Regions from separate parts of the Shewanella eurypsychrophilus genome, predicted to be linked through region 1. Evidence: predicted binding sites of a transcription regulator. Region 1 holds the regulator's gene; each other region holds the start of a gene.
The links. The regulator sigma-54, encoded in region 1, starts transcription at its own class of promoters, with help from an activator protein. The targets are predictions, from matches to a motif close to GTTGGCACGNNNNTNGNNT.

Region 1 (7,782 bases):
TGCTATTACCTTTATCTGCAGATTGGATGGTACAGGGCGCCGTAGGGATCGCGAAAGCGTACCACCTATCAGATCTGGTTATCGGCTTAACGATTATAGCGATTGGTACTAGCTTGCCGGAGCTAGCAGCCTGTGTCGCTGGCGTATTGAAGAAAGAAGATGACTTAGCTATAGGCAATATCGTCGGATCAAATTTATTCAACATTCTTGCAGTCCTCGCCCTTCCAGCGTTGATTGCTCCCGGTGAAGTCGATGCCTCAGCCAGCACCCGTGATTTTTATATGGTAATGGCTACCAGTAGCGCCCTTGCCGTATTCATTTTATTAAGCGGCCGCGCTAGAGCATTAAAGCCTTGGCATGGTGGCGTGTTACTGTTCACTTTTATTGCGTACCAATTATTTCTTTTTCTTGCATAAAAAAGACGTAGATCGGCCTGAATATACAGAGAGATCAAAATGGTAGATGTAAACAAATTACGCCAGTGGGGCAAAAACGTTATCGATGTAGAGCGTAACGCACTCGATAACTTATACCAATACGTAGACTCGGTAGAGTTTGCGGCAGCATGTAAACTGATCCTTGACTGCACCGGAAAAGTTATCGTGATGGGCATGGGAAAATCTGGCCATATAGGCAATAAGATTTCGGCAACATTCGCCAGCACAGGTACTCCGGCCTTTTTTGTTCATCCAGGCGAAGCCAGCCATGGTGACCTTGGTGTGTTGAGCGAAAACGATATTATCTTAGCCATTTCTAACTCTGGCGAGGCCAGCGAGATTTTAACCTTAATGCCGGTCATTAAGCGTATGGGGCTGCCTATCATATCTGTCACAGGCAAACCAGAATCAACCATGGCAAAACATGCCATTGTTCACTTATGCATCGAAGTGCCTGAAGAGGCTTGTCCATTAGGGCTCGCACCGACATCGAGCACCACCGCCACTCTAGTGATGGGCGATGCGTTAGCCGTTGCCCTGCTCCAAGCTCGTGGCTTCACTAAAGATGACTTCGCCCTGTCTCATCCTGGTGGTATTTTAGGTCGTAAGTTATTGCTTAAAGTCAGCGATGTAATGCACAAAGGTAAAGAGTTGCCTCTTGTTAGTCATAATATCTGCATTACCGATGTCCTTTATGAAATATCTAAGAAAGGCTTAGGTATGACCGCCATTACAGATGACAACAACACCTTAGTGGGTATCTTTACCGATGGCGATCTTCGCAGAGTCATCGATGCTCAAGTCAACTTGAGAACAACCCCTATCGCCGACGTCATGTCTAAAGATTGTGTCACGGTATCGGACGGTATTCTTGCCGCTGAAGCATTGAAAGTGATGGATGAAAAAGACATTAATGGCCTCATTGTTGTCGATGAAAACAATACGCCCATAGGTGCGCTTAATATGTTAGACATGGTCAAAGCAGGAGTTATTTAATATGAGTCAATCACATCAAACTTTTTACGGTCCAGTTGAAGACAATATTTGGCAAAAAGCTAAACAGATCAAGTTACTCATTTGCGATGTCGATGGTGTATTTTCAGATGGTCTAGTTTATATGAGTAACGGTGGCGAGGAGCTTAAGACTTTTCACACCCGAGATGGCTACGGCGTTCGTTCCTTACTCACCAGCGGTCTGCCCGTTGCGATTATAACGGGTCGTCAATCTCAAATTGTCGAAGATAGAATGACAGCGCTAGGGATCACCCATATTTATCAAGGTGTTGATAATAAAATCGTCCCTTACGAAGAGCTACTCTCATTGTATAATGTCACACCCGATCAAGTCGCCTATATTGGGGATGATGTGGTTGATCTTCCTGTGATGAAACGAGTTGGTCTGTCAGTTTGTGTCGCCGATGGACATCCCTTTGTAAAACAACATTCTGACTTTGTTACCTCGATCAAAGGCGGTCATGGTGCACTGCGAGAACTGACCGACTTGCTATTACTCAGCCAAGACAAATTCGACTCAGCTCATGGAATGAGTATATGAATAGAGTGACGCTTGCCATTATTGCTTTCTTTGGCACTGCATTGATCTTGTATTGGCAAGTACAAACCAAAAAAAGTGATGAAGGAGCGGCAATCGATAGAAGTTTAAGCCCTGATTACATTGCTGATAATCTTCGTAGTGTAGATTATAATGAGTTAGGTATCGTCAGTAGTCGTGTCACTGCCACTCATATGGAACACTTTGAGGAAGCTGATATGACTTACTTCACTCAACCTATATATCTTGTGTATCCCAATGAAGGTCAAGCCCAATGGCGACTACAGTCGAGCACGGGCACACTCAACAAAAAGTCAGGAAAAGTTGTCCTTGAAAATAATGTTATTATCGATGCAATTAGTCCTAGAGAGCCTATTCAAACGATAAAAACCAGTTACCTTGAATTAGATCTTAATACCATGGTCATGACCTCAGATCGCCAAATCTATATCACAGGTAATGATTTTATTATTGAAGGCTTGGGGCTATTCGGCGATCTCAATGCTCAAAACGTGCAGCTTTTGAGCAAAGTTAAAGGCACTTATGCGACCCCCAGAGATCACATAGGTGATGTCATGCTAAAGTAAGATTAGTTAAGGCATCAACCTTGGCCAATACATGAATTCAAGCTCCCAAGGTTAGCTAACCTTGTGAGCAAAGTGACTTACACCATTTGAAGGAAGATATGAACAAACATAACTTAATCATTGCAGCCTTGCTATGCATCACAAGTTTTAGTGGTGTCGCAAAGCAAGATGATCTCTTACAAGAGGTTAAAATCTCTGCGGCAAGTCAAGAAGCCGATATAAAAAACAATCAAATGGTCTTTAATGGTCCAGTCGAAGTAACGCAAGGATCGATTAGAATCTTAGCCGATGAACTAAGAGCATCTTCTAAAGAAGATGGTGGCGGAAGAATATTGGTTGCCATTGGTAAGCCTGCAACCTATTCACAAATAATGGAAGATGGCCGTCCGGCTTCAGCAAGCGCTGAAGAGATTCGTTATGAGTTATCGAATCGAACATTAACCTTAATCGGCAATGCCACGCTTGAACAGGATGGTAGCCAAGTAAAAGGCAACATGATCCGTTATAACATTGCTGAGCAACGGCTTATTGCCGAGAGTAAAGGCAATGACAGGGTTATTACCATTATTCAACCTGAAAACTATCAAGAAAGCAGTCAGGAAGAAAGAAAAGACCCTGAGCCCAAACCAGACCCAATTCCAACTCAGTTACCAGAGATTGAGCAGGAAAAGCAATGAAGCAGAAGACACTAAAGGCTGTAAACCTTGCTAAGAGTTATAAAAACCGAGCCGTAGTACAAGATGTCAGTATCACAGTTAAAACCGGCCAAATTGTTGGCCTACTGGGACCCAATGGTGCAGGAAAAACAACAACCTTTTATATGGTTGTGGGCCTAGTACAAAGTGATAAGGGCAGGATTTTAATCGATGATGATGATCTGACACTCGATCCAATGCACCTTAGGGCAAGAAAAGGCATTGGTTATCTTCCACAAGAAGCGAGTATTTTCCGAAAACTATCAGTAAGAGATAACATCATGGCGGTGTTACAAACCCGCTCAGATCTCGATAGCAATGGCCGTGACGAACAGCTCGAAAGTTTACTCGAAGAGTTCCATATCACTCATATTCGAGATAGTCAGGGCATGGCTTTGTCTGGTGGAGAACGTCGCCGAGTTGAAATTGCCAGAGCGCTCGCAGCAAACCCGCAGTTTATTCTTCTCGATGAACCTTTCGCAGGTGTCGATCCTATTTCAGTTATCGACATCAAAAAAATCATCGAACAACTTAAAAGCCGAGGGCTTGGTGTGCTCATCACAGACCATAATGTGAGAGAAACATTGGATGTTTGTGAGCGAGCATACATAGTAAGTCACGGAAATTTGATCGCTGAAGGCACACCCGCTGAAATCTTGGACAATCAGCAAGTGAGAGCTGTGTACTTAGGTGAACAATTCAAGCTATAGTTAATCAATAAACTCTTTCTTCCTCGCGTATTAAGAGCAAAAAAAATTTACCAACGCTCAGCTTACTTACAGTGAGTTTAGGGGCCAGAGAAACCCCAGTTCAATTAAACAGGCTTTCTCATTTTATAATTACAATGAAGGGAATAGCGGTAAATGAAAGCGTCACTCCAGCTTAAAATGGGTCAGCAGTTAACCATGACACCGCAACTGCAACAGGCCATTCGCCTTTTGCAGCTATCGTCGCTGGAACTGCAACAAGAAATCCAACAAGCATTAGACTCCAACCCCCTTCTCGAATTAGACGAGGAGCAAGTTGATCTCCCGGTCAATGGTGAAGATAAAACCATTGATTCAACTGAATTCAGTTCTGGCTCAGAGGATGATGCACCTCTCGATAGCTCAGCAGTAGATACTTCTGAAGCCTTAACTCAAGACTCGATGCCTGAAGACTTTCCTACGGACACCACTTGGGATGAGGTGTATACCGCAACGCCAAACTCTAGCTCTGGCGCTATGCGCGACGATGATATGCCTTTTCAAGGAGAAACTAGTGAAGGCTTATACGAGCACCTAGAATGGCAAAAGAACCTTACACCTTTTTCCGATAATGACCTCGCGATAGCAACCGCTATCATAGATGCTGTGGATGAGAGAGGCTATCTCACCCAAAGCGTCGAAGATATTCTTGAAGCGATGGGCGATCCAGAAATTGAGCAGGATGAAGTTGAAGCCGTTTTGAAACGTGTACAACATTTCGATCCCATTGGAATTGCAGCGAGAGATATCAGTGAATGCTTAATGATCCAACTTGCACAATATGCTGACACTACACCACATATCGATAATGCGCGTATTTTAATAGCAGATCACCTTGATTTAATAGCAGGACGAGACTTCCGCTTATTGATGCGTAAGACTAAGCTCAAAGAAGATGATCTTAGAGAAGCTATTGAGTTGATTCAAACGCTTAACCCTCGCCCAGGGTTAGCCATTACACTTGGCCGTGATGAATACGTGATCCCCGATGTCACTGTCACCAAGAAAAAAGGCCGCTGGGTCGTTGAGCTCAATCCAGACTACATGCCTAAAATCAATGTAAATCAACATTATGCTTCTATGGCAAAAAGCACCAAAAACCAAGCTGATGGCCAGTTTATCCGTGGACATCTACAGGAAGCTAAGTGGTTTATCAAAAGCTTAGAGAGCCGAAATGATACCCTGCTAAAAGTTGCCAACTGCATTGTAAAATTTCAGCAAGGTTTCTTTGAATTTGGTGAAGAAGCGATGAAACCTATGGTGCTTAACGATATTGCAGAAGCCGTTGAGATGCACGAGTCCACCATTTCGCGTGTCACTACTCAAAAGTATATGCATACTCCGCGAGGCATATTCGAGTTGAAGTACTTCTTCTCGAGCCACGTAGGAACTGATGATGGTGGTGAGTGTTCATCAACCGCTATTCGTGCCTTTATTAAGAAGTTAGTAGCAGCAGAAAATCAGAAGAAACCTCTGAGTGATAGTAAGATGGCATTGTTATTGGCAGAGCAAGGCATCAAGGTTGCCAGACGAACCATAGCCAAGTATCGTGAAGCTATGATGATTCCACCTTCGAATCAACGTAAAAGTTTATAAACAATCAATTTAGACCTTAAGTCGAAATAATCTATTCTTCACTTAAGGTCTGAGCCGCACTCAAAAAGAGCAGATGACCAGAAGAAGCCTGCAGTCGAAAATATGGCTAACCTCCTGGTATAACAGGGAACAGTGTTGTGAGTTAAGCCAAAATAACTTAGCGAAATCAGCCAAAGAGTTATCTATAATCGGAAACTGGAGGAGTATTTCTATGCAAATAAACCTAACTGGACATCATATCGAAATCACCACATCACTAAGACAATATGTTGAAGAAAAGTTTACTAAGCTTGAACGACATTTCGATCAGATCAATAATGTGCAGGTTATTTTAAATGTTCAAAAAATGCAGCAAAAAGCAGAAGCCAAACTTCACCTAGCGGGTGCAGAGGTTTTTGCAGCGTCTCAAAACGCAGACATGTATGCCGCAATCGACTCCCTGATAGATAAGCTAGACCGTCAGGTTATTAAACACAAAGAGAAGCTGACAAAACATTAACGATGGAATTAAGCACCATCCTGCAGCCGGAGTGTACTACTTGCGCCACTCCGGGCAGTAAGAAAAAGGTACTGGAACTCATCAGCGATCTTGCCGCTGTCCAGTATCCGACCCTATCTTCACAAGAGATATTTGAAAGCCTCTTGGCGAGAGAAAAAATGGGAAGCACAGGTATAGGTAATGGTATAGCGATACCTCATGGAAGGTTAGCCAATATCAATCAGCCCGTTGCCGTACTGATTAAGTGCGAGGAGCCGATCTCCTTTGACTCAATCGATAAGCAACCGGTAGATATACTTTTTGCACTTTTAGTACCCGCTGAACAATGTGAACAACACTTAAGTACCTTGTCATCAATGGCAGAGAAACTTAATAATAAGCTCATTTTAAAGCAGTTACGAAAAACACAAGATGAGTCAGAACTCTATCAGGTAATAACACAATGAAGCTGGTGATAGTATCCGGTCGCTCCGGTTCAGGAAAATCTGTCGTACTTAGGGTCTTAGAAGATCTTGGCTATTATTGTGTCGACAATCTTCCTCTTCCTTTAATCGATACTTTACTCGAGCAACTTAAAGGCAGTAATGATCTGGTCGCGATTAGCGTCGATGTTAGAAACATGCCAGAACAGGAGAAAGAACTCGAAAAGCAATTATCGAACCTCGCTGAAGGCACCGAGCTTCTCAGTTTTTTCTTAAACTCCACAGATGAAGTACTGCTCAAGCGTTATAGTGAAACCCGCCGCTTACATCCTTTATCTCGCACAAAGAGTTCACTACAAGAAGCGATTGAGCATGAGCGCCAGTTACTCGAACCCGTTTCTAAATTGGTCGATCATTACATAGATACCTCCGAGCTTAATATCTATGATCTGAGCAATCAGATACGTGAAATCCTTTTAGGCTGTGTTGATAAAGAGCTGGTGATTAATTTTGAATCATTTGGCTTTAAGCATGGCATGCCTGCTGAGGCTGACTTCATGTTCGACGTACGCTTTCTACCGAACCCACACTGGGAGCCCGAATTAAGACCGATGACAGGCCTTGATGAACCTGTTCAGCTATTCTTAAGTCAGCAACCAACGGTTAATAAATTTATCTGGCAGATTGAGAACTTACTCGAAACTTGGTTACCCCATTTAGAAAGAAATAACCGCAGTTACCTTACAATAGCAATTGGCTGCACAGGCGGGCAACACAGATCTGTGTATGTCACCGATCAGCTAGCTAAACTCTTCAGTAACAGCAAACATACAGTGAAAGCCAGGCATCGTGAACTCAGCAATGATTAAGCTTGAACGTCAGGTGACCATCTGTAATAAGCTAGGACTTCATGCAAGAGCGGCGACCAAGCTCGTCGTACTGGCCTCAGAATTTGAGGCTGAGGTCACCATAGTTCAAGGCGAAAAAAGAGCTTCGGCGGCAAGTGTGCTTGGTCTCTTGATGCTAGAAACTGGCATGGGAAAAACCATTACCTTACTCGGTGAAGGCCAAGACGCCGATGCAGCTCTCGATGCTATCTGCGCACTCGTCGATGCTAAATTTGATGAAGCAAGTTAACTTAGGGCCTGCTGATCTTTCGAGCTTGAATTTTGCTCAATCTCAATGGGTTTAGTGCAAAGCATCGAGCGATGACGCCTAATGGGTTAAGCGAAAAGCTCGTAACGCAGC
Region 2 (7,782 bases), 2.8 Mb from region 1:
TTTAGTTGAACAACAGATGAATCCAATAAATTGGCCAAAACTCGCCGATCTCAACCAATATACCTTGGGAGTCGTCAGAGATTATGTGAATACCGCAGGTCTTGATAGCATGATCAAACAAGGTATACAGCAGGTTGAGGTGGTTAATTCAGATGAGCACAATATAAAGAAAGTTGCATCGGGTCGGATTAAGGCCGCTGTGGTGGATGTGCATGTACTTAAATATATCCTTTCCAGAAGTGACTTGAAGCCTTTATCTGATAAGTTACAGATCAATAAAAAGCTGTTAGAAGAAAAACACTTATATATCGCATTTAAAAATAGCCTAGAGGGTCAGAAATGGCGTGAAACCTTTAATCGTGGATTAGCTCAAATAGATGCTAAATCGATTCTGGATCGTTACATGGCTACAATTACGGTAGGTGATTAATCGTTTATGCACATAGCATCTATAGCAACGGCTTAGTAAGCAAGCTAAGCCGTTGTGTCGACGATTACGGAAGTTAAGCTTTAGCGACGATAGTCTGACCAATAGGCGTTAAACTTAGCATTGCCAGTTTTAGATGTTGGATCCCGAATGGGATACCGATAATAGTAACAAAACAGGCTAACGCGTGCGTTATATGGCCAATGGCCAGCCAAATGCCAAACAGTAAAAACCAGACTACATTACCTAATGTTCCGAAAGCGCCAGTTCCTAAATCGTCTTGCCCTGTAAGGCTTCTTCTATTCATCTGCTCTTGGCCAAATGGCCAGAATGTCATTTCACCAATCACAAAGCAGGCACGGCCAAACGGAATCCCTATTATGCTTATGAAACAAAGCAGCCCAGCTATCCACCAAGCCAGTCCCATCACAAACCCACCTAGAACAAACCATGCGATATTAAAGATTAAACGTAATACTGCCATTAAGGCCTCCCAATCATTATGACTTACTTTACTTACAGTAATTAAGCGAAAATCATGCCAAATATATTTGTCAGTAATAACAATTGCTTGTGAACTGTGGTTGGGGGTTGATTGGTTAGAACTCACAGCTTTTAGTGCTTTTAGTCGATAGAGTCTCTAACCCAATGGTAATATCGGTTTATATTTAGTTGCGAAAATTCATTACCATGAAATTAAGTCATACCCAGGTTGATACCATTGAAATGTTCGAAAGGCAGTTTTATCTCAAACGAGATGATCTGCTTCACCCTGATTTTTCAGGAAATAAAGCCAGAAAATTTGCTTACTTTCTTGAGAACGAATTTCCTGGAGTGAATAAATTGATAGGCTATGGGTCCCCCCAAGCTAACTCTCTTTACTCAATGTCTGCACTGGCCAAACTTAAAGGTTGGCAGCTTGATTTTTATGTCGATCACATTGCTTCTCATATTAACGAAAATCCAGTAGGCAACTATGGTGCAGCGTTAGCTAACGGCGCAAATGTGATCTCACTCGACAGTGTTCCCGATAGGAATGATCGAGATGTTTTGACTTATATTCAAGAGACAATTCTCCCCAATGAAGAGAATACAGTCTTTGTTCCAGAGGGGGGACGATGTGCCTATGCTGAATTTGGCGTGTTTAAACTCGGAGCAGAGATCGTTCAATGGGCGCAGACCAATAAACAACCAGAACTCATGGTCTTTCTACCTTCAGGTACAGGGACAACGGCACTATTTTTAAATAAATACTTTGTCATGCAAGGCGTGAACATTCGTGTGTTCACCTGTGCGGCTGTTGGCGGTGATGATTATCTGGTTAAGCAGTTTTATGAACTCGATGAAAATGAAGCGTTTCATCCAAAGGTGGTGTCTTTACCTAAAAAATATCATTTTGGAAAGCTGTACCGTGAATTCTATGAAATGTGGTTCACGCTTAGTCAGACGGGTATTGAGTTTGAATTGCTTTATGACCCTTTAGGCTGGATCGCACTGAAACAATATTCTCAAGAGTTTGATAGTGGCATACCGATATTATATCTGCATCAAGGTGGTTTACTCGGTAATGAAACCATGTTGCCTAGATATGAACGAAAATACGGTAAAATAAGTAGGAGTTAATAAAAGGGTTTTACCGTTTGGTCAGGCTGAGTATCTGTGAAAGTGATACAGCCTGAACCAAAGGTAGGAATTGCTGATTGCTAATAGCCGACTTATGATGTCAGTCCTATCTGTTTCCTATTAATTAGCATGGAAACACTCGATACCAGTGAGAGGAGTGTATCGAATAGCAGTTGGTGTGACCGATTTAAATCTAATTTCAAGTTAATTTTTGAAATGGGCAAACGAGATTTATTTGTTACCTGACAATAGCCAGTTCATAAATTTCAGTGCTTCAGTTCGTTTAGAAAAAGTTTGTCTGTTTTTCCCTTGGCTATCAGTGAAAGCGATAGAAGATTTATTAACAGAAATTGAATCTACTGGAAAATTAACTGTGATCTGATGACCGTTTACGTTGTACGACATATGTCATACTCCTTATGTTACTGCTGTAAATAGCAGTTTGAATTTAATAATAAAAATCCTTAGCAATTTGCAAAAGATGAGCATTAAGTGTGGATTGAGATTACCCATCTTCAACAGTTTAATCAAGTTAGCCAGATCACAATAAATGTGAGCAATTGTAATCATTGTGATATCTAGAACTCATTAATGAGAGTTAAACATAAATATATGACAGCTAAATGACGAAATTTGATGAGGTAAACCGGTGTAATAATATTTTTGCGAGGTAAAAGACGAATGGAATCGGACTTACGAAGTAAAAATTAATTAAGGGTGTCTCTAAATCAATGGTTATTATATCGACGAGTTTAACCTTGTCAACTTATTTTATGCAGGTAATTTAAACATGGAGTACAAAAACAAGTTGTAAAACTGTTGTTTATGAGAATAAGTGATAGAATTTGTGAGTGTATTGTTATCAGGTGATCTTTGGTATGCGTTTGAGTAAATGGATTTTATCATTTTTGTTTGTTTCCCAATGTTGTATTTCAATGGCACAAGCTGCAGGTACACCCAGTATGATGGGGGTACTCAAAGGGGCATCCTCAGAGGAGCCCGTCGTCAATGAATTGTCAGTGCATCAGAAATATGAATATAAAGATAAACTGAAACGAGATACACCCAGAGGAACCCTTGAAGGTTTTACTCAAGCGGCTTATGAGCAAGATTTTGAACTCGCAGCCAAGTACCTAGATCTTAGATATTTACCCGAAGGCATGACCAAAGCAAAGGGCGCCGAATACGCATCAAAATTACAGGCCATTATAGATAGAAATATCTGGGTTGATCTGGATCAAATTAATGACTCTCCACGAGGGCACGATAACGATATGTTGCCTGCTTATCGAGATGCTTTTGGCCGGATAAAATTAGAAAGTAGTGAAGTTTCATTATTATTACAGCGAGTTCCTGGTGAACAGGGATCGATATGGAAGGTATCAAATGCCACTGTGGCAAAAATCCCCTCACTTTATGATCAATTAGGCTATGGGCCTGTGGTTGAGTGGTTTGTTGAGCATATTCCAGAGGGGCGCTTATTTAAAGTGAACCTTTGGGAGCTAACCTTACTATTAGTCTATTTGGTTGTAGCTTTTCTCATCGTTATTCCAATCACTTGGATAGTCAAATTCATTATTTTAAAGAGCCACTACGCGTTAAAACAAGAGCTTGGTTATATTGTTGCTGGACCTTTACGTTTATTTATTGCTGTCGTGTTAGATAGGGCTTGGATGGCGCACAGTAGCGTTTCGGCCATGGCGTTGGAGATGGTTAATACAGGTTTTTTAATGTTTATTGCCATCGTTTGGTTAGTCTGGTCTTCACTCGGCATTTTTCAGGCTGGTCTTAAGCGACGTTGGTTAGCGAAAGATAATCAGCAAGGAGCGTCACTCCTTGGTCCGCTAACGAATTTCTTACGGGTTATTTTTGTCGTATTAGCGGCTTTAGTGTGGCTTGAACACCTTGGCTTTAGCGCCAGTGCAATTTTAGCTGGAATGGGAATTGGTGGTGTGGCTATTGCGTTAGCATCCAAGCAGTCTATTGAAAACTTTATAGGTACTATTACCTTATATTCAGCCGCGCCCATAAGGGTTGGTCATCTTTGTCGCTTCGGTGCCATTAGTGGCACGGTGGAAGAGATAGGGCTGAGATGCACTCAGATTAGAACGTTAGACAGGACGCTAATCCATGTACCTAATGCCAAATTAGCTGAAATGGAAATTGAGAATATTTCGGAGCGGGAAAAAATCCGCTTCAAAGCCGACATTCGTCTCGATTATGAGACTTCCTCAGAACAGCTTAAATCGATAACAGTCGATATTACCTCTATGCTGGAAAGGCATAATGAAGTGGATGAGAGCCCATTAAGGGTGACTTTTCAAGGTTTTGGATTGCACGGTTTACAAGTGAATGTTTTTGCCTATGTTGGTACCACTAGTTACCCTACGTATCAGTTAGTCGCAGAAGAGTTACACCTTGGGATCATGGATATAGTGGTTAAACATGGTTCTAGAATTATTCCTGTGGCACCGATCGCTGCAAAAATCTAACACTGTGTATCTTATTTTTGTGACATATGAAGATATGTTTTTATTATTAGGGCGTGTAGGTAAGACTAAACCTGATGCTTGATTGGATAATTGTGAACTTGAGCCTTTTATCGGCGGCTCAAATCGATGAGAATGACTATAATTAACAAGAGTATTGTTGGGACTGTTATTCATTATCTTGTCCCTTAATTTATGACCTTTTATTTTGAGAACAGCATAATGGCAAAAGTACTGGATTCTGTAGACCAACGCACAAAACTTGTTGGTGAAAACCGGCTCGAATTGTTATTGTTTCGAATTAATGCAACCCAGTTGTTTGCTATAAATGTGTTCAAAGTTAAAGAGGTGGTAAAATTGCCGTCTTTAAATTCGATGCCGGGCAGCCATTCAAATATCAGTGGGGTGGCCAATATTCGTGGTACTTCTATTCCAGTCATTGACCTTCGTAGTGCTATCGGTTTTCGTCCAATTACGGGTGAACACGAAGCCAATATGATCATAACCGAATACAACCGCAGCGTTCAGGCTTTCAAGGTTGGAAAAGTTGAACATATCGTCAATATGACCTGGAGTGACATCTTACCTCCGCCTAAATCTGCCGGTAACCATAATTATTTAACTGCCATCACTCACATTGAAGTCGATGGTAATAAACAATTGGTTTCTATCATAGATGTAGAGAAAGTATTAGCTGAAATTATCCGTTACGACATCACTCTGTCAGAAGGCGTTTTGGATGAGAAACTCGTTCATGAAATGATGGGACGTAAGATTCTAATCGCCGATGATTCATCAACGGCTCGAAAACAGATCAAAGAGACGTTGGAGCCCTTGGGCATTGAAATATTGGAGGTTTCTGATGGGTTACAAGCATTGAGAACACTACAGAAGTGGTGTGATGAAGGAAAGTCAGTACAAGATGAAATATTAATGCTGATAACGGATGCTGAAATGCCAGAAATGGATGGTTATAAGTTAACCCATGAGATCCGTAATGATAAACGTATGAGTGACCTTTACATAACCTTAAACACGTCATTGAGCGGCAACTTTAATCATGCGATGGTGGAAAAGGTGGGCTGCGATCGATTTATATCCAAGTTCCAACCAGATGTGCTGGTGGATGTTGTACAGCAAAGGTTAAGAGAGTTAATCGTTTAAGTGGTCATGTATATTGAGTCGATTTTAGGTGGTTTAGAACCAGGTACCATCGGTTAACGGACTGCCTTGCTCGAACGCGATATCTTTTACCACTTCCTGCTTTACCCGTTTTGGTGAGGCGATGTTGATACGGGATATTCTCACCGCATAGCCAAAACGCTGTCGGCCGACCTGAGATAAAATAGCTTCGAAAAAATGCCTATCTAGGCCTAATGTTTGGCTATAGTGAGTGACAGCTTTAGCGAGAGAGGAATATTTTACGCCATCGAATTCAAAACCTACGACGAAACTGTCTTGATCGATCTCTACACCGTCTAGACTGAGTGGCCAGCCCGTGGCATTGACTCTATCTCTGGCAATCAGGTACATCATCCAAGCGCTTTTTTTAAATCCTTCAAATACTTTGCAGGAAAACTCTGAATCGATTAACTCTTGTTCGGTCCAATTTACCCCAATTGCAAGATGCTTGGCATAAATACGCATAAGCTCATCTTTCACAGCCATTTGGCAATCCCAAATTGAAGTGAGTGGACTCTTTTTTGCCAGCTTTAAGCACTCTTTACAAGCAGGGATCCCAAGGCTTGAATGTGGAGTATGCGCGGTTGCATGATATTCAAACACGTAATTGCTGGGCTCATTACAGAACCAGCAAGTATGACGGTATTTGAAAGGAACATCGATAATGGCAACTGACTGCGTCATTTAATGACCATATTAAAATGACGCCAATGCAGGTGGCTGGAACTTACCATTAGGTCACAGTGTCTCAGCAGATAGACAGAACAAACGATTATTCTTCTTCGACATTGACCAAAGATGTGGCCAATTCGATTGGATCGATTTCGAAACATTCCTGATCGGCCAACCAATCTGTGCCGACAAGCACGCCGTCATCATTGAGATCAGATACCCAAAAATCAAGAAACTCAACCAAAGTAATCGACACAGGCTGATAATTTTCCCATTCTTCACTGCAATGAATTTTAGCACTTTCTTCAGAAGACCAAAGAGGCATAACGTCGGTATTTTCGTATTCTGATGAATCACAGACTACCCAACCTTCACCAGTCTCATCTTGTAGTCCCCAGACGGCTTGATGTTGTTTTACATTTTCGATAAAGCTAGCTAGTTCAGGGGTTATTTCGCTCATGATAGGTCTCTTAAGTATGTAATTTTAACCGAGTCATTATACGGCAAGTGACGACTTCGCCAAGGAAATCTTCGAAGAAGACAGATTTAAAGGCCAACATTAAGTAAAAATAACCTTAATCGGTAAAAAAATGAGGATTAATACTTAATATATATTGCTGGTCTAGTTATTATGGCTCAGTTCTATGTCGTTTTATCGACTCTGAGCACTTTTCTTTTTGTCATTGTGGTCAAAATTCTTTTATCGCATTCTTGGAGTCGTCGTTTTGATTAAAATTGTCCCAATAGCGTCCGCATTATTACTTTCTTCTTTGTGGGCAGTGCCTGCCATTGCCAATGATTTTCCTAGCTGTGTTGTTAAATTAAAAATAACAGCACAGCAAGAAGGCTTATCAAAAGAGACAATCGATAACACCTTAGCTAATGTTAAATATGTTTCAAGAGTCATTGAGCTTGATAAAAAACAGCCAGAGTTTAGTCAAACGTTTGATAATTACTTCAGTAAACGGGTGACAGATTGGCGCGTACAGCAGGGACGAAAGTTACTCAAAGAGAATAAGCAATTACTGGAAGAAATCCAGGAGACCTATGGTATTCCACCTCAGTATTTGATGGCGTTTTGGGGGCTAGAAACAAACTTTGGTTCATATAAAGGCAAGATGCCAGTATTAGACTCTCTGGCGACGCTAGCTTGTGATCCCCGCCGAAGTAAATATTTTACTGGCGAGTTGATGAAAGCACTCAAACTTAAAGAGAAGTATGATTTTGATGCTTCTCAAATGGTGGGCTCGTGGGCTGGCGCTATGGGCCACACCCAGTTTATGCCAAGTGCTTATACTCATTACGCTGTCGATGGTGATGGTGATGGTAAAGCTGATCTGTGGAACAGTACTGCTGATGCGCTGACCTCAGCGGCAAATTTTCTCAATC
Region 3 (7,782 bases), 1.3 Mb from region 1:
TCGCGTACTGGCAACGTCAAATCGAGATCTAAAAGCAACTGTAGCCGACGGCACATTTCGTGAGGATTTGTTTTATAGAATTAATGTATTTCCTCTTACTTGGCCTGCTTTAAACCAAAGACCTGCAGATATATTGCCTTTAGCGAGACACCTAATCGCTAAGCACGCTGCGCATTCTGGCCTTGCACCATGTCCTGTGCTCGATGAAAGTGCTTGTCGTAGGCTATTAACACACAGATGGCCAGGGAATGTGCGTGAACTGGATAATGTTATTCAACGTGCTCTAATCCTAAATAGTGGTGAGCATATCAGTGTGAACGACATTATCATCGATAGTCAAGACGTTAAGTTAACCATAGAACCTGTGGTTCAGCCATTGAGTGATCAAGCTAAGCCAGCAGAGTTAGATGCTTTAGGAGATGAGTTAAAAGCCCAAGAGCACGTGATAATTTTAGAGACCCTGAATATGTGTAAGGGGAGTCGAAAATTGGTCGCTGAAAAATTGGGTATTAGTGCAAGAACGCTAAGATATAAAATGGCTAAAATGCGAGATATGGGGATAGAGATCCCAGCCTAAAATAAGGTTTCGAGGTTCGAGGTTTGAGTTCCTAGGATCGAGTTCCTAGGATCGAGGTTCGAGGTCCGAGGTTCGAGGTCCGAGGTCCGAGGTCCGAGTTTCAAGTTTCGAGTTTCGAGTTTCAAGTTTCGAGTTTCGAGTTTCGAGTTTCGAGTTTCGAGTTTCAAGTTTCGAGTTTCAAGTTTCGAGTTTCAAGTTTCAAGTTTCAAGTTTCAAGTTTCGAGTTTCAAGTTTCAAGTTTCAAGTTTCGAGTTTCAAGTTTCGAGTTTCAAGTTTCAAGTTTCGAATTTCAAGTTTCGAGTTTCGAGGTCCGAGGTCCGAGTTTCAAGTTCCGAGGTTCGAGGTTCGAGTTCCTAGCTCCTAGCTCCTAGGAACTATCCTTACCTCCTCCCTTCTTTATTTAACTTGGCAGTATTCTTGCATGTTCTTATCTATCAGTTAAGTAAGTCAACAATTCGACACTGACCCAGTACATTAGGGTGATAGGGAGTAACATATGCAAATTGGAGCCAATTCATTATTACAAGAGATGCAGTCTCTTAGCAGTGAAATTCCAACCTCTGGGCTGAATTCAGGTTTCAGCTCTCCTATCACTCAGCAAGTTAATAGCGTTGCTGGTAGTGACTTCGGTGCCTTATTATCTCAAGCTATCGGAACGGTAGGTGAGTTACAATCAAACTCAGCATCTCTTGCGACTCGTTTAGAGATGGGCGACACCAGTGTGACACTTTCTGACACTGTTATAGCGAGAGAAAAGGCTAGTGTTGCTTTTGAAGCCACAGTGCAAGTGAGAAATAAGTTTGTAGAAGCATATAAATCGATTATGAGCATGCCAGTTTAATGACGGCTCAAGCATAAATAAAACAGTAATTAATAGAATAATTAATAGAATAAGCAGGTATCTATTTTGAGTACAGACATGGTGGTTGGTTCTGAATCTAGCTTGGCAAGTGATCAACTTGCTGGTGGGGTGCAAGAAGAGAATAAATCAGGCGGCAGTGGCATGTTTGGTGGTGTAGATATGCTCCGTCAGATAACCATGATCCTCGCTCTTGCTATCTGTTTAGCATTGGCTGTATTTATCATGTTATGGGCGCAGGAACCTGAATATCGACCATTGGGGAAAATGGATACCCAAGAGATGGTAAAGGTACTCGATGCTTTAGATAAGAATAAGATTAACTATAAAATAGACGTTGATGTCATAAAAGTACCTGAAGACCAATACCAAGCAGTAAAGTTGATTTTAAGTCGTGAAGGGATAGATGGCGCGACAGCAAAAAATGACTTCTTAACCCAAGACAGCGGTTTTGGTGTGAGCCAACGCATGGAGCAAGCTAGGCTGAAACATAGTCAAGAGTTAAACCTTGCCAGAGCAATTGAAGAGCTAAGAAGCGTTAGTCGAGCCAAAGTGATTTTGGCAATCCCTAAAGAAAATGTCTTTGCCAGAAATCGTGCTAAGCCAAGTGCTACTGTCGTGATTAGTGCCCGCAGGGGTGGGTTGGGACAAGAAGAAGTGGATGCTATTGTAGATATTGTCGCTTCAGCGGTTCAAGACTTAGTGCCTACAAAAGTCACAGTGACTGATTCCAATGGTCGTTTGTTAAATTCAGGCAGTCAAGATGCAAGCTCTGCGCGTGCCAGAAGAGAGCTTGAGTTGGTACAACAAAAAGAATCGGAATACAGAACCAAAGTTGAATCTATTCTCATGCCGATCCTTGGTCCTGAGAATTTTACCTCTCAAGTCGATGTCACCATGGATTTTACTGCTGTAGAACAAACTGCAAAACGTTTTAACCCAGATCTTCCCGCCCTAAGAAGTGAGATGACCGTTGAGAATGACAGCAATGGCGGCAGTGCATCAGGGATCCCTGGCGCATTGTCTAACCAACCGCCTATGGAAAGTAATATTCCTGAAAATGCATTAAATACCGCTGAAAATGGGTCTGCAGCTAATGGCTCTTCTCATCGGGAAGCGACAAGAAACTTTGAACTAGACACCACGATTAGCCACACTAGACAACAGGTCGGCACCGTTAGAAGAGTGAGTGTCTCAGTTGCCATTGACTTTAAATCTGGACCCGTCGGTGAAGATGGTCAAATAAATCGTGTACCAAGAACCGAGCAAGAGCTGGCCAATATTCGTCGATTGTTAGAAGGTGCTGTCGGATTCACTACTCAACGAGGTGATGTTCTTGAAGTTGTTACTGTACCTTTTATGGATCAATTGTTTGAAGAAGTACCGGCTCCAGAAATTTGGGAGCAACCTTGGTTCTGGCGCGCATTAAAATTAGGTATGGGTGGGTTAATTATTCTTTCACTGATCCTATTTATTGTCAGGCCTATGCTGAAACGCCTTATTTATCCTGATAGTGTCAATGTGCCTGACGAGCCTAAGTTTGGTGATGAGCTTGCCGAGATAGAAGATCAATTTGCCTCAGATACTTTAGGAATGCTCAATCGCCCAGAAGCCGAATACAGTTACGCAGATGATGGTTCAATATTGATACCTGATCTACACAAAGATGATGATATGATAAAGGCAATTAGAGCCCTGGTTGCCAATGAACCTGAGCTATCTACACAAGTTGTCAAAGGTTGGTTACAAAACGATGAGCAATAATTCAGATAAGGCCAAAGCAGGTGGTGTTGATGAGCTGTCAGGTACTGAAAAAACGGCAATATTACTCTTAAGTCTAAGTGAAGCCGATGCAGCATCAATATTGAAACACCTAGAACCTAAACAGGTTCAAAAAGTGGGTATGGCCATGGCTGCGATGCGGGACTTTGGTCAAGAGAAAGTTATCGGTGTTCATCAATTATTTTTAGATGAAGTGCAAAAGTATTCATCGATAGGTTTTAACAGTGAAGAGTTCGTTAGAAAAGCACTCACAGCTGCACTCGGTGAAGATAAAGCGGGTAATCTGATTGAACAGATTATTATGGGCGGCGGTGCTAAGGGTCTTGAATCACTCAAGTGGATGGATCCCCGTCAAGTCTCGACCATCATTCAAAATGAACACCCTCAGATTCAAACAATTGTCTTATCCTATTTAGAGCCAGATCAAGCTGCTGAAATCTTTGCCCAATCTCCGGAAAATACTCGTCTCGATCTTATGATGCGAATTGCCAATTTAGAAGAAGTTCAACCGGCAGCATTGCAAGAGTTGAACGACATCATGGAGAAACAGTTTGCTGGCCAAGGTGGTGCTCAAGCGGCGAAGATGGGCGGTTTGAAGGCTGCTGCCAATATCATGAACTACTTGGATACGGGTGTTGAGAGTCAGTTGATGGAGACCATGAGAGAGTCAGATGAAGAGATGGCTCAGCAGATCCAAGATCTTATGTTTGTATTTGAAAACCTGAGTGATGTGGATGATATTGGTATTCAAGTGCTGCTGCGTGAGATACAACAAGATGTCTTGATGAAGGCGCTTAAAGGCGCTGATGATGGGCTTAAAGATAAAATTTTGGGGAACATGTCTAAACGTGCAGCTGAGCTGCTACGTGACGATCTCGAAGCCATGGGTCCGATTAGGATCAGCGAAGTCGAAGTTGCGCAAAAAGAGATCTTATCCATTGCTAGGCGATTGAGTGACAGCGGTGAGATTATGTTAGGCGGTGGTGGTGGTGAAGAGTTCTTATAATGAAACCAGATAGCCAAGATAAAGATAAAATTGACCCAGGTATTGAGCCAGAGTTTACCAGTTGGCAGATCCCAGATATTACTCAGGCTGACCCCGAGCAGGTATCAAACCTGTTTGGGCGAAGAAGCATTGCCAAGCTCAATGTCGAAGAAACACAATCTTATTTGCCACCAACGCTAGCGGAAATCGAAGCTATTCGGGAGCAGGCTGAGCAAGAAGGGCTTGAGCAAGGTAAAGATCAAGGTTATAAGTCCGGGCTTGAGAGTGGTCGGCTTGAAGGATTAAAACAAGGCCATGAAGAGGGGACTAAGCAAGGGTTAGAGCAAGGTTACGTCGAAGGTTTAGAGCAAGCTAAAAATCTACTAGAGAAGTTTGAGTCAATATTGACTCAATTTGAAAAACCACTCGAGTTACTCGATACAGAAATAGAGCAAGAGTTGGTTGCTTTAACCATTAAGCTGACCCGAGCCGTCGTTGGACATGAGATTAAAACACACCCTGAGCATATTCTAGCAGCCTTAAGGCAAGGTGTTGATTCGCTTCCGATAAAAGAACAAGGGGTGTCGATTCGATTGCACCCAGATGATTTTCTATTAGTGCAGGAATTATATTCTGTGAATCAATTAGAAAAGAATCAATGGCAATTAGAATCCGACCCTAGTTTATCGGCTGGTGATTGCATTATTAATAGTCAACGAAGCAGCGTGGATATGCGCCTTGAGCAAAGGTTAACTTCCGTGCTCGAAACGATGAGTCATCATTTAAGCCATCTTAATCAGACCCATGAACAACAAGCCCAAGCTTTGCCTTCCTATAATCGTTCAGAAATATCTACTAAGCCTATTGAAGATGTTGATGAGCCTTCCAGCTCTGAACCTGAAAAGCCATTGCCATCAGAGGCTGATAACGCTAATTCTGAGACTGGTCACTCCTATGATGTGCAGCCAAGTGGGCAAGTAGATGAACAAGGTACAGAAGATGAGCAATCGCCATAGCCAGCTGCTGAATAAAATCAGAGCACAACAAGATAAAGTGTTTCCGTTTGTCGCAGAGGCTAGTGGACAGTTAGTGCGTGTCGTAGGCTTGACGCTAGAAGCCACAGGATGCCGTGCATCTATTGGCAGCCTTTGTAGTATCGAAACAATGGCGGGTGAATTAACCGCCGAAGTGGTTGGTTTTGATGATGGACTTCTTTATCTTATGCCGATTGAGGAGCTTCGAGGGGTGTTGCCAGGTGCTAGGGTGACGCCACTTGGAGAGCAAACAGGATTAAATGTAGGCCTTCAGCTACTAGGACGGGTTGTTGATGGCAACGGTCAACCTCTCGATGGCCTTGGCCGTTTACAAACAGACCAAAAAGCGCCGAGACATGCTCCAACGATTAACCCATTAGCTAGGCGAGCGATAACTGAGCCTTTAGATGTCGGTGTTAGAGCGATTAACGCTATGCTTACCGTCGGTAAGGGTCAACGAATGGGACTGTTTGCCGGTTCTGGTGTGGGCAAGAGTGTACTACTTGGCATGATGACCCGAGGAACTACCGCCGATATTATCGTGGTCGGTTTGGTAGGAGAACGTGGTCGAGAAGTTAAAGAGTTTATTGAAGAAATTTTAGGTGAAGACGGACGCGCTCGCTCTGTCGTTGTTGCAGCTCCCGCAGATACTTCCCCGCTTATGCGTCTTAGAGCTTGTGAGACTTCAACAAGAATCGCCGAATATTTCAGAGATCTTGGCTATAACGTACTCTTATTGATGGATAGCCTGACACGTTACGCGCAAGCACAACGTGAAATCGCCCTCGCTGTCGGAGAGCCGCCAGCGACGAAAGGGTATCCACCATCAGTGTTTGCTAAGCTACCTAAGTTAGTTGAGCGTGCGGGTAATGGAGGACCAGGACAAGGCTCTATTACTGCTTTTTATACAGTATTAACCGAAGGTGACGATCTACAAGATCCCATTGCCGATGCAGCCAGAGCTATTTTGGATGGTCATATAGTACTTTCAAGAACGCTCGCTGATTCAGGTCATTATCCTGCAATCGACGTCGAAGGTTCAATTAGTCGTGTGGCACCCATGGTGATAAGTAGCGAACATTTGGAGTCGATGCGACGAGTAAAGCAAGTGTATTCGTTATTTCAGCAAAATAAGGATCTTATTTCTATTGGGGCATATACCCAAGGAAGCGATCCCAGAATTGATAATGCGATTCGTCTTCAACCAGCCATGAATGCATTTTTGAGACAGACGATGAAGGAAACACTCAGCTTCGATAGCAGTCATTTGATGCTTTCACAGTTAAGTGCACAGTGCCAAGTTTAGTCACCTTTAGAAAGCTAAACGTATCCATATGCACGGGAGGAAAGCGTGGCTAAATCAGATCCACTTTTAACAGTACTAAAACTTGCGAACGAAGCGGAAGAACAAGCCTCGTTGCAGTTAAAGTCTGCACAATTACATTTTCAAAAATGCCAAAGTCAGCTAGATGCACTCCGTAATTATCGCTTAGATTATATGAAGCAGATGGAAAGCCACCATGGCAAAACTATCAGCGCCAGTTACTATCACCAGTTTCACCAATTCGTTCGTCAAGTTGATGATGCGATCACAAAGCAGATCCTGACTGTAACCGAAGCGGATAATCAAAGAAAACATCGGCAACTATTTTGGCAAGAAAAGCAGCAAAAACGAAAAGCGGTAGAACTATTGTTGGAACATAAAGCTAAAAAGGCCGAAAAAGTTGCCTTAAGACTTGAGCAAAAGATGATCGATGAATTCGCTTCTCAACAGTTTTATAGAAAGAGAACGCGTTAAATTTGCTAATTTTTATTTTGTAATTGTTTTTGGCGTGATTTTTGCTTTAATATTTTATTGGTAGCGTTCATTTGTTTTCTGTTCACTAATTTGACGCTATATCTTTCTTTTTATAAAAGAGTTTTTCTTTATTGAATACCAGCCTTGTTGGAGGCTTTATGCAGAAAATGTCAAACATATTATTGGCGAATACAGATACTTCATCAGATAAGATGTCAATTGGTGAAATTAAACAGGCTGACAAGACTCAATCATCTGAATCTGGAGATTTTTCTGCGGCATTAGAACAAGCGAGTATTAGTGCTAAAGAGGCAAATCAAGCAAAAAAGGGGGCTCAAGGTGAGTCAACTTCAGTTGAGCATAATCAAACTCAAAGTAAAGACTCACAAGATCTTAGTGTGTCAGATAATGCGGCGGATGACGTTAACCATGTTCTCGCGCAAATAAACCTAGCAATGGAACTTGAATCCACTCAAGCATTAAATCAAAGCGGCGAAGATTTGCCGCTTGATGCAGGAACACAGAGCGAGGTCTTGTCCGACGAGAGCATCAATATTGCTAATCCTCTCCTCATTAATAGCGAAGCGGTTAGTCCTGAGCATATCCTTAATGAGGAGTTAGTTGCTGCAGGTGAAAGTGAAATAACTAAGCTCAACCTTACAGATACAAAGACATTTGATAAATATCCGCTGATAGATCCAGAAACTCAAATTCCACTCGATAAAGATACTGTTCAACAGTTAGTAA
Region 4 (7,782 bases), 1.3 Mb from region 1:
CCGTTAAATATGAATTTCTGCCCGCTCCCTGAGGTGGAGGCAGAATCGCTTCCCAATTCATATTGATAATGCGTTCTACTGATCTAACTAAAAACCCCTGCACACTGCGGTTATATTCAGAGATAATGATAAAACATCCTTCGGTGTTCTCGATAGGACGGCCACCTGTTGCTGCACTCAAATCGATCACTGAAATAGTTTTACCGCGAATATGCGCGACACCTCTCACAGTGGGGTTTAACTTGGGCAAGCTAGTAAGAGGTGGGCATTGCAACACCTCTTTCACTTTAAATACATTGATACCGAACCTTTGACGACCATTTAGTTTAAATAGCAAAAGCTCTAAACGGTTTTGCCCGACTAACTGTGTTCGTTTATTCACTGAATCGAGAATACTTGACATAATGCGCTTTGCCTTGTCGTCTTGTAAAAATGTTACCTAGCCCCATTAATTTATTCGGTCTAGGCATACTAATTGCTTACTTATTTGATAAGTAGTAAATATCTCACAACTTGACCTTAGTTCGTCAAGATTATGACGCCATAGCAAAATATTTGTTTTGGCGAAAATTTCGGTCACTAAGAAAGTATAGGTGCAATCTAGCTCATCAAGCTAGTCTATTCATTATGAAAGTAAAATATGCCATCTTTTCATTGATTTTAATATCAAATAGCGTTTTTAGCGAGCAAGTTGCAAGTGTGCCCTCTTTATCGGCCATTTCCCAACTAGCTATAGCGGCTGTGGAAGAAAAAATTGATGTAGCAGAACACGCTAGAGTCAATATTATTCCACAAAGCCTAGACACTCGCTTAAAACCACCACTGTGTTTACCTCCAGTCACAGCAATACTAGCCAGTAACAGAGCGATTAAACGTAACAACACGGTAAAAGTCACCTGTAATAGCCCTCAGCTTCAATACCCCTGGCAAATTTTTCTTTCCGTCAGGGTTGATATTTTATACCCAGTTGTCGTCGCAAGAGAGACATTGGGGCCAGGCGATCTCATTGTTAGAGGTGATGTTGTGATTAAATATGTCGAACAAGCAGTGCTAAGAGGACAACAATTCGACAATATAAATGACGTGGTCGGCACAAGAGTTAAAAGAAGAATGGCACCCGATCAACCTATCTTCAGCAATAACCTCTGCTTCGTTTGTAAAGGTGATACAGTTTCGATTATTGCCCGCTCACAAAACTTTGAAATAAAAACCATAGGTGAAGCGCTGCATGATGGTAATTTAGGTGATAGAATTCGTATTAAGAACTCTCACTCCAATAAGAGTGTTGACGCTAGAGTCATCGATGTTGGAGAGGTTGAAGTTAGAATGTAATTTTGCTTAATTTTTATTAAAGCTCACGGTATCCCTGCCGATATAGCGTTATGTTCTTCTATTTTATTATTGTTGGAGCCAAATATGGCTATTGATATTAAGCAAGTAAACACAGCTACAAACACTCAAATTGGTAAATCAACAACCAATAAAAGCAGTGAAAAGCCGAGTGAAAATGCAGTGACGTCATTAAGCACTCCCCCAAAGAGTGACTCAGTTTCATTGACGTCTCAAGCACAACAACTACAAAACATCCAAGCTAAAATGACTGATATTCCAGAAGTGAATGAGCAAAAGGTTCAAGAGATAAAGTTGGCTATTGCAGAAGGTCGATATAAAATCGATCCTGAAAAACTCGCCACTAATATCGCCCAATTTGAAAATGATTTAAAGGATTTCTAAGAAACATTTATGAGTCAGATAAACGACATCATCGAGCAACAGCTCGACATACTCAGTAGACTAAAAGTAATTATCACCGAAGAGAAAAGCGCATTGAGTGATCAAAACGCAGATCTTTTACTCACCCTTGCGGGTAACAAAGCGAAATTACTTGATAGTCTAAATCGTAATGATGAAGTGTTATCGAACCATAATGATAAATCTTTGCTTACTATGGATGCACAGCTATCCGTAAAAGTGCAACAAGCTAAGTCACTTTTAGCAGAGTGCCAGCAGCTTAATAGTGAAAACACCAGCCTGATAGAGCTCAATATAGCTAGCATGAACCGCTTATCACAAGCACTGCAAGCCAGTCGAAATGCTTCAAGCATGACCTATAACGGTAAAGGAAAAACCTCGACTATCTCGACCTTAGGCAATGATATAAAAGCTTAACTCTCATATTAATGCTAACTAAAAAATAGTCATGCTCGTTTAGGTTTATTACTAGCAGCAACTGTCATTATTAGCAGCACTTTTTACAGATAAGTGACCTCCTCATTCATCGCCCCATTGGAAAATCTCGAATATCACCTAACCGGCTAACCTCGCGTCCTCCATTATCCCATCAGAACAACTAAACTAGCTTTGGTGCTAAAGCCAATCATTTATTACTGAGACTAATTTGGACGGGTTTACAAGATAAACAGGCAGAAAGCTAAAACGCTTCCCGCCGAAGAGGAGTTATATAAATAGGAAAGATTAAAAGTAGGTGATCTCTTTTATCTTCTGAGGGCGATTTTGTTGTTGATACAATGCCCATACCTGAGAGAAGTCTAATTCCAACTCAGTAACATAGTAATCGCCTGTCGGATAGGTTTTAATCACCTTCGCACCTCGAATGACACCTGATACCGAAGTTTGAATACTATCACTAGACAACACCCAATCATTCACACTACTGTTGGCTGAGAGCTGTTGCCCATATACTTGTTCAGCTAACTCTCTATAAGCGGCAATTTTTGACGCCTGCATAGCCATTAAGACTTTTTGAGATTGCGTGTCACCTGGTTGAGCATCTAAGGGCGCATAACCAATGGCAGTTAATTTAGGGAAACTTTCAGGAGCCTGAGTTTCCCATTCGATATATCGATCTTGAGAGGCGCAGCCAGATAGCAGCAATACAGCCAGAACTGAACCAAGAGTTATCCACTTTTTCATTGTATGCCCCCTATCACTTGTACTTCCTTCATTCCCCTCTGTGTATCACGATATAGCAGCCCATCTTGAGACACCACTTTTTCAGAATGCTTTAAATACCCAGGAAGATCATTCACGCTAAATGTTCCTTGCGAAGCTGAAACTACCCGATGATTAGTGATGTTAACTATCCTTGAATTAACCACAACTCCTTTACTGTTCATACTCATTGTTGACACGACCACATGCTCCACAGCTATTCCTGATGGCAACTGCTTCCAATCTCGGGTAAGCAAAAAGTCACCTTCTGGTGTCACCCGAATATTGTCACCAACATTGATGTCGACAAGATTAAACTGACGGGCATGCAGAGCCGCGATTAAACCTTGCTGCAGCTGTAAACCAACAGCATTGGTTTTATTGAAAGAGGCCAATAACACAGGCGTAGCGACTAACAATGGCTGAGTAGCCTCCAACTCATCATTTTGTTCAACCAACTCACTCACTATCTGTTCAGATATAAGGTTAATTGCCGATGAAGCCGGCAACTGATTGCCGTTGGCAAGCAGATCCATGTCTGAATTTTCACTCTGAGCACACGCGCTAAGCAAAAAAATAGATGATAGAAACAGAACATTACGCATAGCAGTACCCTAAACTTAACGATAAAAAACGCTATAAGATCACAAATAGCAAAACCTGTGAGCTCGATACAAATACTCTCACACAAAACTTGAGCAAATATCACGCCACAAATGAAGTGTTCTCCAGCCGAATCCCTAACTGGATTTTCAGCAATCTAGTATTAGCATAGTCATCGGCATGTTTCTTAATAACTTTAGCTGCGCTGCCGATACTCATAATTAAAGGCACAATAATTGCCTAATATATAATCTGTCACAAACCTGTCACGCTCTTCATAAGGGCACCACAGTATTTGTATTAATTAACTATTCAGTACTAAAGTTATGGAGATCCATAATGATGCAAAATACACCATCAAGCCCCTACAGAGATAAAAGCAAAGAAGCTTTTTGGAAATCTGGTGTTGTAGATGTTCACTTAGGTAAGGAGGTATTTTCCGGACTACACCAAATTAATTTAGCGACCCAAAATCCTAGAATATCTTCTATCGGTTCTTGTTTCGCACAACACGTTGGCAATTGGCTCAATGCTGGAGGCTACTTATTTAATCAGAGTAAAATTGAATCAAATCAGGTTTCTAGTTTTGCCTTTGGCAACCTATATACGCCTAAATGTTTGTTGCAATGGTTTGATATTGCAGAACCTGAATCAGGTATTGATAAAAGTAGCGCTATATATTCAGACGGGAACAGATTTTATGATTTATTAAGGCCCAATTTTAAACCTGCAGGATTTGGGTCAGAAGCGTCTTTAATCGGCGCGAGAATAGAAGCCGTTACAGAGATGATAGAAACTATCGCTGTAACCGATGTACTCATTTTCACTCTAGGATTGACTGAGGCTTGGAAGGATTGCAATAATCTATTTTACCCAAGCTGCCCCGGGGTTATATCAGGTGTTTTCGATAACTCCCTCTACAGTTTCTATAACTTCGGTTATGAGGAGATCTGTGCCAACCTTAAAGATATAGCGACTCGTCTAAAGGCAATTAATCCCAATATAAAAATAATTTTGACTGTTTCTCCCGTGCCATTAACTGCAACGGCGACAGATAATCATGTCTTGATAGCCAACCAATATTCAAAATCGATTCTCCGCTCAGTAGCTGGCTATTTAACAAGCAACGACTCAGATTTCGATTATTTTCCCTCTTACGAAATTATTACTGTCCCCTGCTCGGAAGATTTCCGGTTTGAGAGTAATCGAAGATCTGTTACAACCTCAGCTGTTAACTATGTGATGCGTCATTTTGAGTCAGTTCTGAGTGTACTAGAAGAGCCAAATATAACCCAAGATACCCAGCAAAAAGATGAAAACTCTCAGGTTCCCATATCGGATAATGATGAGGTTGTCTGCGAAGAAGAGATGTTAGAAGCTACAAGAAAGCTACAAGATAAACCAATAGAGCACCCATTATTAGCGCTCACTCTTTTTGGGGATAGCCATATGGGTAAACTCTCCACCTCATTTAACAAGCTCAATATTCCACACTCTGGTGGCATGGTCATGAATGGTTCAGCTTTCACTCAAAACAAATTTGCACTATGCGATACCGAATACTTTGTACCACTGGAAAATGCTGCATCGAGAAAATTATGGTCAGTGATACTTGATAACTTAAAGAAACACGAAGTGCACCAAGCTTCTAACAAATCAATAATAATTTCTAATGTTGGGATGCAGACTCACCAAAATATCGCCCGGTTCGTCGCTTGGCTAAATAAAATTTATCCCGCAAAAAAGCCAGTTATCACAGTGAATGTACTTGTTGACTTTTTCAATGATGAACTATCTGAACAGCTCTCTATTTTATTTCAACTCCACAACAATGGACACAAGGTCATTGTCGTATCGGATCCTCCTTTTTGTAAGTATTTCAAAGAGTCAGAGTCAATGACAAACCTGATTTACTCATACTTTGATGCAATGGAATACATCTGGAATCAATTTGGAGTGACGTTTTATAATGCCGCAAGAGTATTTGATGAAGAGATAAAAGATCCAGAACTCTATATATCTAACACCATACACGAAGATGGACGTTCTGACTGGTATCATGGAAATAGTAGATATTACACTTGGCTAGCAGAAAAGCTAATCAAACTGACTCAGTAAACTAGCGTTCGACTATCGTAATACATCGCTAATTTAATTAATTACCCACGGTTTAGATGTGAACATTATCTTATATATTCACGCAAGAACATTTTATTGGAACCGTCACTTTCAACATCTAACTGGTAACTGGTAACTGGTAACTGGCGTGACTTTTGCTTGTAATCATTAGATTGTGAACTGTAAATGACAAACCTGTCATTTTAATGTCGGCAACGATATCTATCTCCGACAAAAAAGTGGAATAACTGATGAAACTTATTACTTTACTCCTAGTCATCACATGCTCTCTGTATTCTCAGATTACAGTTGCCGCATGGGTTGTTGTCAAAGGGCAAGCAAACATCGTTGATGGAAATATTAGCAAAGCCAGAGAAGATGCATTGGAGCAAGCGCTAACGTATGCTTCACTCAATAATGGAGCAAAGTTTTCTAGCACACAAACAATCAACAATGGTCAACTAGTGCAAGATAGCTTTACGATCAATCAGCAATCACAAGCCAGTAAAGTCGAGCTGATTAACGAACTCATCGAAGCTGATAAGTTGACCATCATGGTTCGCGTTGATGTGATCCAATCCCATGAAATGCAATGCGATAGCCAACAGCTAAAGGCCGCAATACTGGTTCCTCAATCCCTGATTAAAGATAGAGCTCAGCTTCGATATGGCAATATCGGTTTCTTTGAAAAAAATCTCTCACAGCGTCTCGGAGACGCCATAGATAATCATTCAATGGCAAGTTTCGCCCATATACATGCCAATGAGCGACTAGATGTAGAACAAGCACTAGTTGATATCCGCGGCTATCGTCTACCGAGTTGGCTCAGTGAAATTACCGATAGCCAATATGTACTACTGCCAGAGATCATTGATATATCAACCGATCCTGCCGAGAGCCAGATGCTAGGCCTCTGGAGCAGTGATCCTAATCGACAGTTCCAAATACGACTCTCGCTCTACCATGGGATCAGTGGTGAGCAAGTATGGAGCGAATCATACGCCACCGTCTCTCCTTGGGAGTTTGAAAAACAAGAAACAGTGCCGTCAAACCATCAAAGATTTTGGCTTTCGGCCTATGGCAAGAGCATCGATAAAATACTGGCTAACGTCGTCGAAGATATTGATAGTGCATTGAGCTGTCGTCCAATACTAGGACAAGTGGTGGCTAAGCAACATGATAGAGTCATTCTAAATCTAGGCCGTAGACATGGCATAAAAGTCGGTGATAATTTCGATTTAGTGTTACAACAAAATATACCAGACCGCTTCGATAAAATGCGTGCTGTTGCCGGTAAGAGTAGAGCTAAAATCATCATAGATCAGGTAACCGAAAAGACAGCCACTGCTGTTTTAGTCGATAAAAATGCCTCATACAATGTACAGATAAATGATCTAGCGATAAAAATGTAGCTTAATTTAGTGGCTATTAAAGTTTAAAGTGGCTTAAAACCATCTAAAGCGGATGATAATTAAGCACTTAAATAAATAGCTTTCATCGCCTCTTTTCATCGAGGCTAAAAACAGTATAATCACTGAAGTCTCCCTATAGCTCAACAGGATAGAGCAGTCGCCTCCTAAGCGATCGATCGGGGTTCGAGTCCCTGTGGGGAGACCAGTTAGTGATATGTGCTCTAGCCATCGAGATACACTCTCTGAGGAAATCACATTGTCAGATCTACTTCAGCAAAATCTAGATATCATTTATAGAAGATGGCCATCTCTGGCCGATACCTTAATAGCAACATCAATAGAAGCACTAGATGCATCGATAATTTCAGGCCTCAATCAAACGATCAGCATTAATGGTATCCAGCTTAGTAGCCGTCACGATCGACAAGCAGAAATAGACCTATTGATTTCAACTCTTGAGCCGAGACTAGATACAGTCAACGTCTATGGTATTGGAATGGGGGATATTGCCAAACAGTTGATACTGCTAGACTACTTGAAACAAATAAAAATCGTTCTTCTTAATCTAACAGTTTTTAAGCTTGTGTTAACTTATACTGATCAAACAGACTGGTTGTCTGATGAACGCTGTCAACTAGTTAATGCTTCTGCCAACATGAAATTGAAAAAACCCTTTGTCAGTATTCCTAGTGAAGTC

Region 2: FM038_RS09775 (YccF domain-containing protein) is a predicted target of sigma-54. The motif match lies at 955-973, and genes of this name have one in related genera.
Region 3: fliE (flagellar hook-basal body complex protein FliE) is a predicted target of sigma-54. The motif match lies at 982-1,000, and genes of this name have one in related genera.
Region 4: FM038_RS16150 (flagellar assembly protein T N-terminal domain-containing protein) is a predicted target of sigma-54. The motif match lies at 5,816-5,834, and genes of this name have one in related genera.

Annotation. Positions count from the first base shown of each region.
Region 1 covers NZ_CP045503.2:5,073,708-5,081,489, forward strand. The annotation lists gene FM038_RS21720 (calcium/sodium antiporter) at 1-416, shown strand, start outside; gene FM038_RS21725 (KpsF/GutQ family sugar-phosphate isomerase) at 456-1,433, shown strand; gene kdsC (3-deoxy-manno-octulosonate-8-phosphatase KdsC) at 1,435-1,992, shown strand; gene lptC (LPS export ABC transporter periplasmic protein LptC) at 1,989-2,576, shown strand; gene lptA (lipopolysaccharide transport periplasmic protein LptA) at 2,675-3,253, shown strand; gene lptB (LPS export ABC transporter ATP-binding protein) at 3,250-3,981, shown strand; gene FM038_RS21750 (RNA polymerase factor sigma-54) at 4,135-5,613, shown strand; gene hpf (ribosome hibernation promoting factor) at 5,825-6,112, shown strand; gene ptsN (PTS IIA-like nitrogen regulatory protein PtsN) at 6,115-6,558, shown strand; gene rapZ (RNase adapter RapZ) at 6,555-7,403, shown strand; gene FM038_RS21770 (HPr family phosphocarrier protein) at 7,396-7,671, shown strand.
Region 2 covers NZ_CP045503.2:2,316,419-2,324,200, forward strand. The annotation lists gene FM038_RS09770 (substrate-binding periplasmic protein) at 1-430, shown strand, start outside; gene FM038_RS09775 (YccF domain-containing protein) at 504-911, opposite strand; gene FM038_RS09780 (pyridoxal-phosphate dependent enzyme) at 1,118-2,050, shown strand; gene FM038_RS09785 (hypothetical protein) at 2,282-2,455, opposite strand; gene FM038_RS09790 (mechanosensitive ion channel family protein) at 2,929-4,542, shown strand; gene FM038_RS09795 (chemotaxis protein CheV) at 4,762-5,703, shown strand; gene FM038_RS09800 (hypothetical protein) at 5,737-6,405, opposite strand; gene FM038_RS09805 (DUF2750 domain-containing protein) at 6,494-6,853, opposite strand; gene FM038_RS09810 (lytic murein transglycosylase) at 7,119-7,782, shown strand, end outside.
Region 3 covers NZ_CP045503.2:3,755,963-3,763,744, reverse strand. The annotation lists gene FM038_RS15985 (sigma-54-dependent transcriptional regulator) at 1-577, shown strand, start outside; gene fliE (flagellar hook-basal body complex protein FliE) at 1,074-1,418, shown strand; gene fliF (flagellar basal-body MS-ring/collar protein FliF) at 1,497-3,200, shown strand; gene fliG (flagellar motor switch protein FliG) at 3,190-4,224, shown strand; gene fliH (flagellar assembly protein FliH) at 4,224-5,219, shown strand; gene fliI (flagellar protein export ATPase FliI) at 5,203-6,543, shown strand; gene fliJ (flagellar export protein FliJ) at 6,589-7,035, shown strand; gene FM038_RS15950 (flagellar hook-length control protein FliK) at 7,194-7,782, shown strand, end outside.
Region 4 covers NZ_CP045503.2:3,791,140-3,798,921, forward strand. The annotation lists gene FM038_RS16115 (chemotaxis protein CheV) at 1-403, opposite strand, end outside; gene flgA (flagellar basal body P-ring formation chaperone FlgA) at 628-1,332, shown strand; gene flgM (flagellar biosynthesis anti-sigma factor FlgM) at 1,417-1,734, shown strand; gene FM038_RS16130 (flagella synthesis protein FlgN) at 1,744-2,169, shown strand; gene FM038_RS16135 (LPP20 family lipoprotein) at 2,476-2,934, opposite strand; gene FM038_RS16140 (FlgO family outer membrane protein) at 2,931-3,557, opposite strand; gene FM038_RS16145 (GSCFA domain-containing protein) at 3,895-5,673, shown strand; gene FM038_RS16150 (flagellar assembly protein T N-terminal domain-containing protein) at 5,925-7,085, shown strand; tRNA gene FM038_RS16155 (tRNA-Arg) at 7,215-7,290, shown strand; gene FM038_RS16160 (motility associated factor glycosyltransferase family protein) at 7,342-7,782, shown strand, end outside.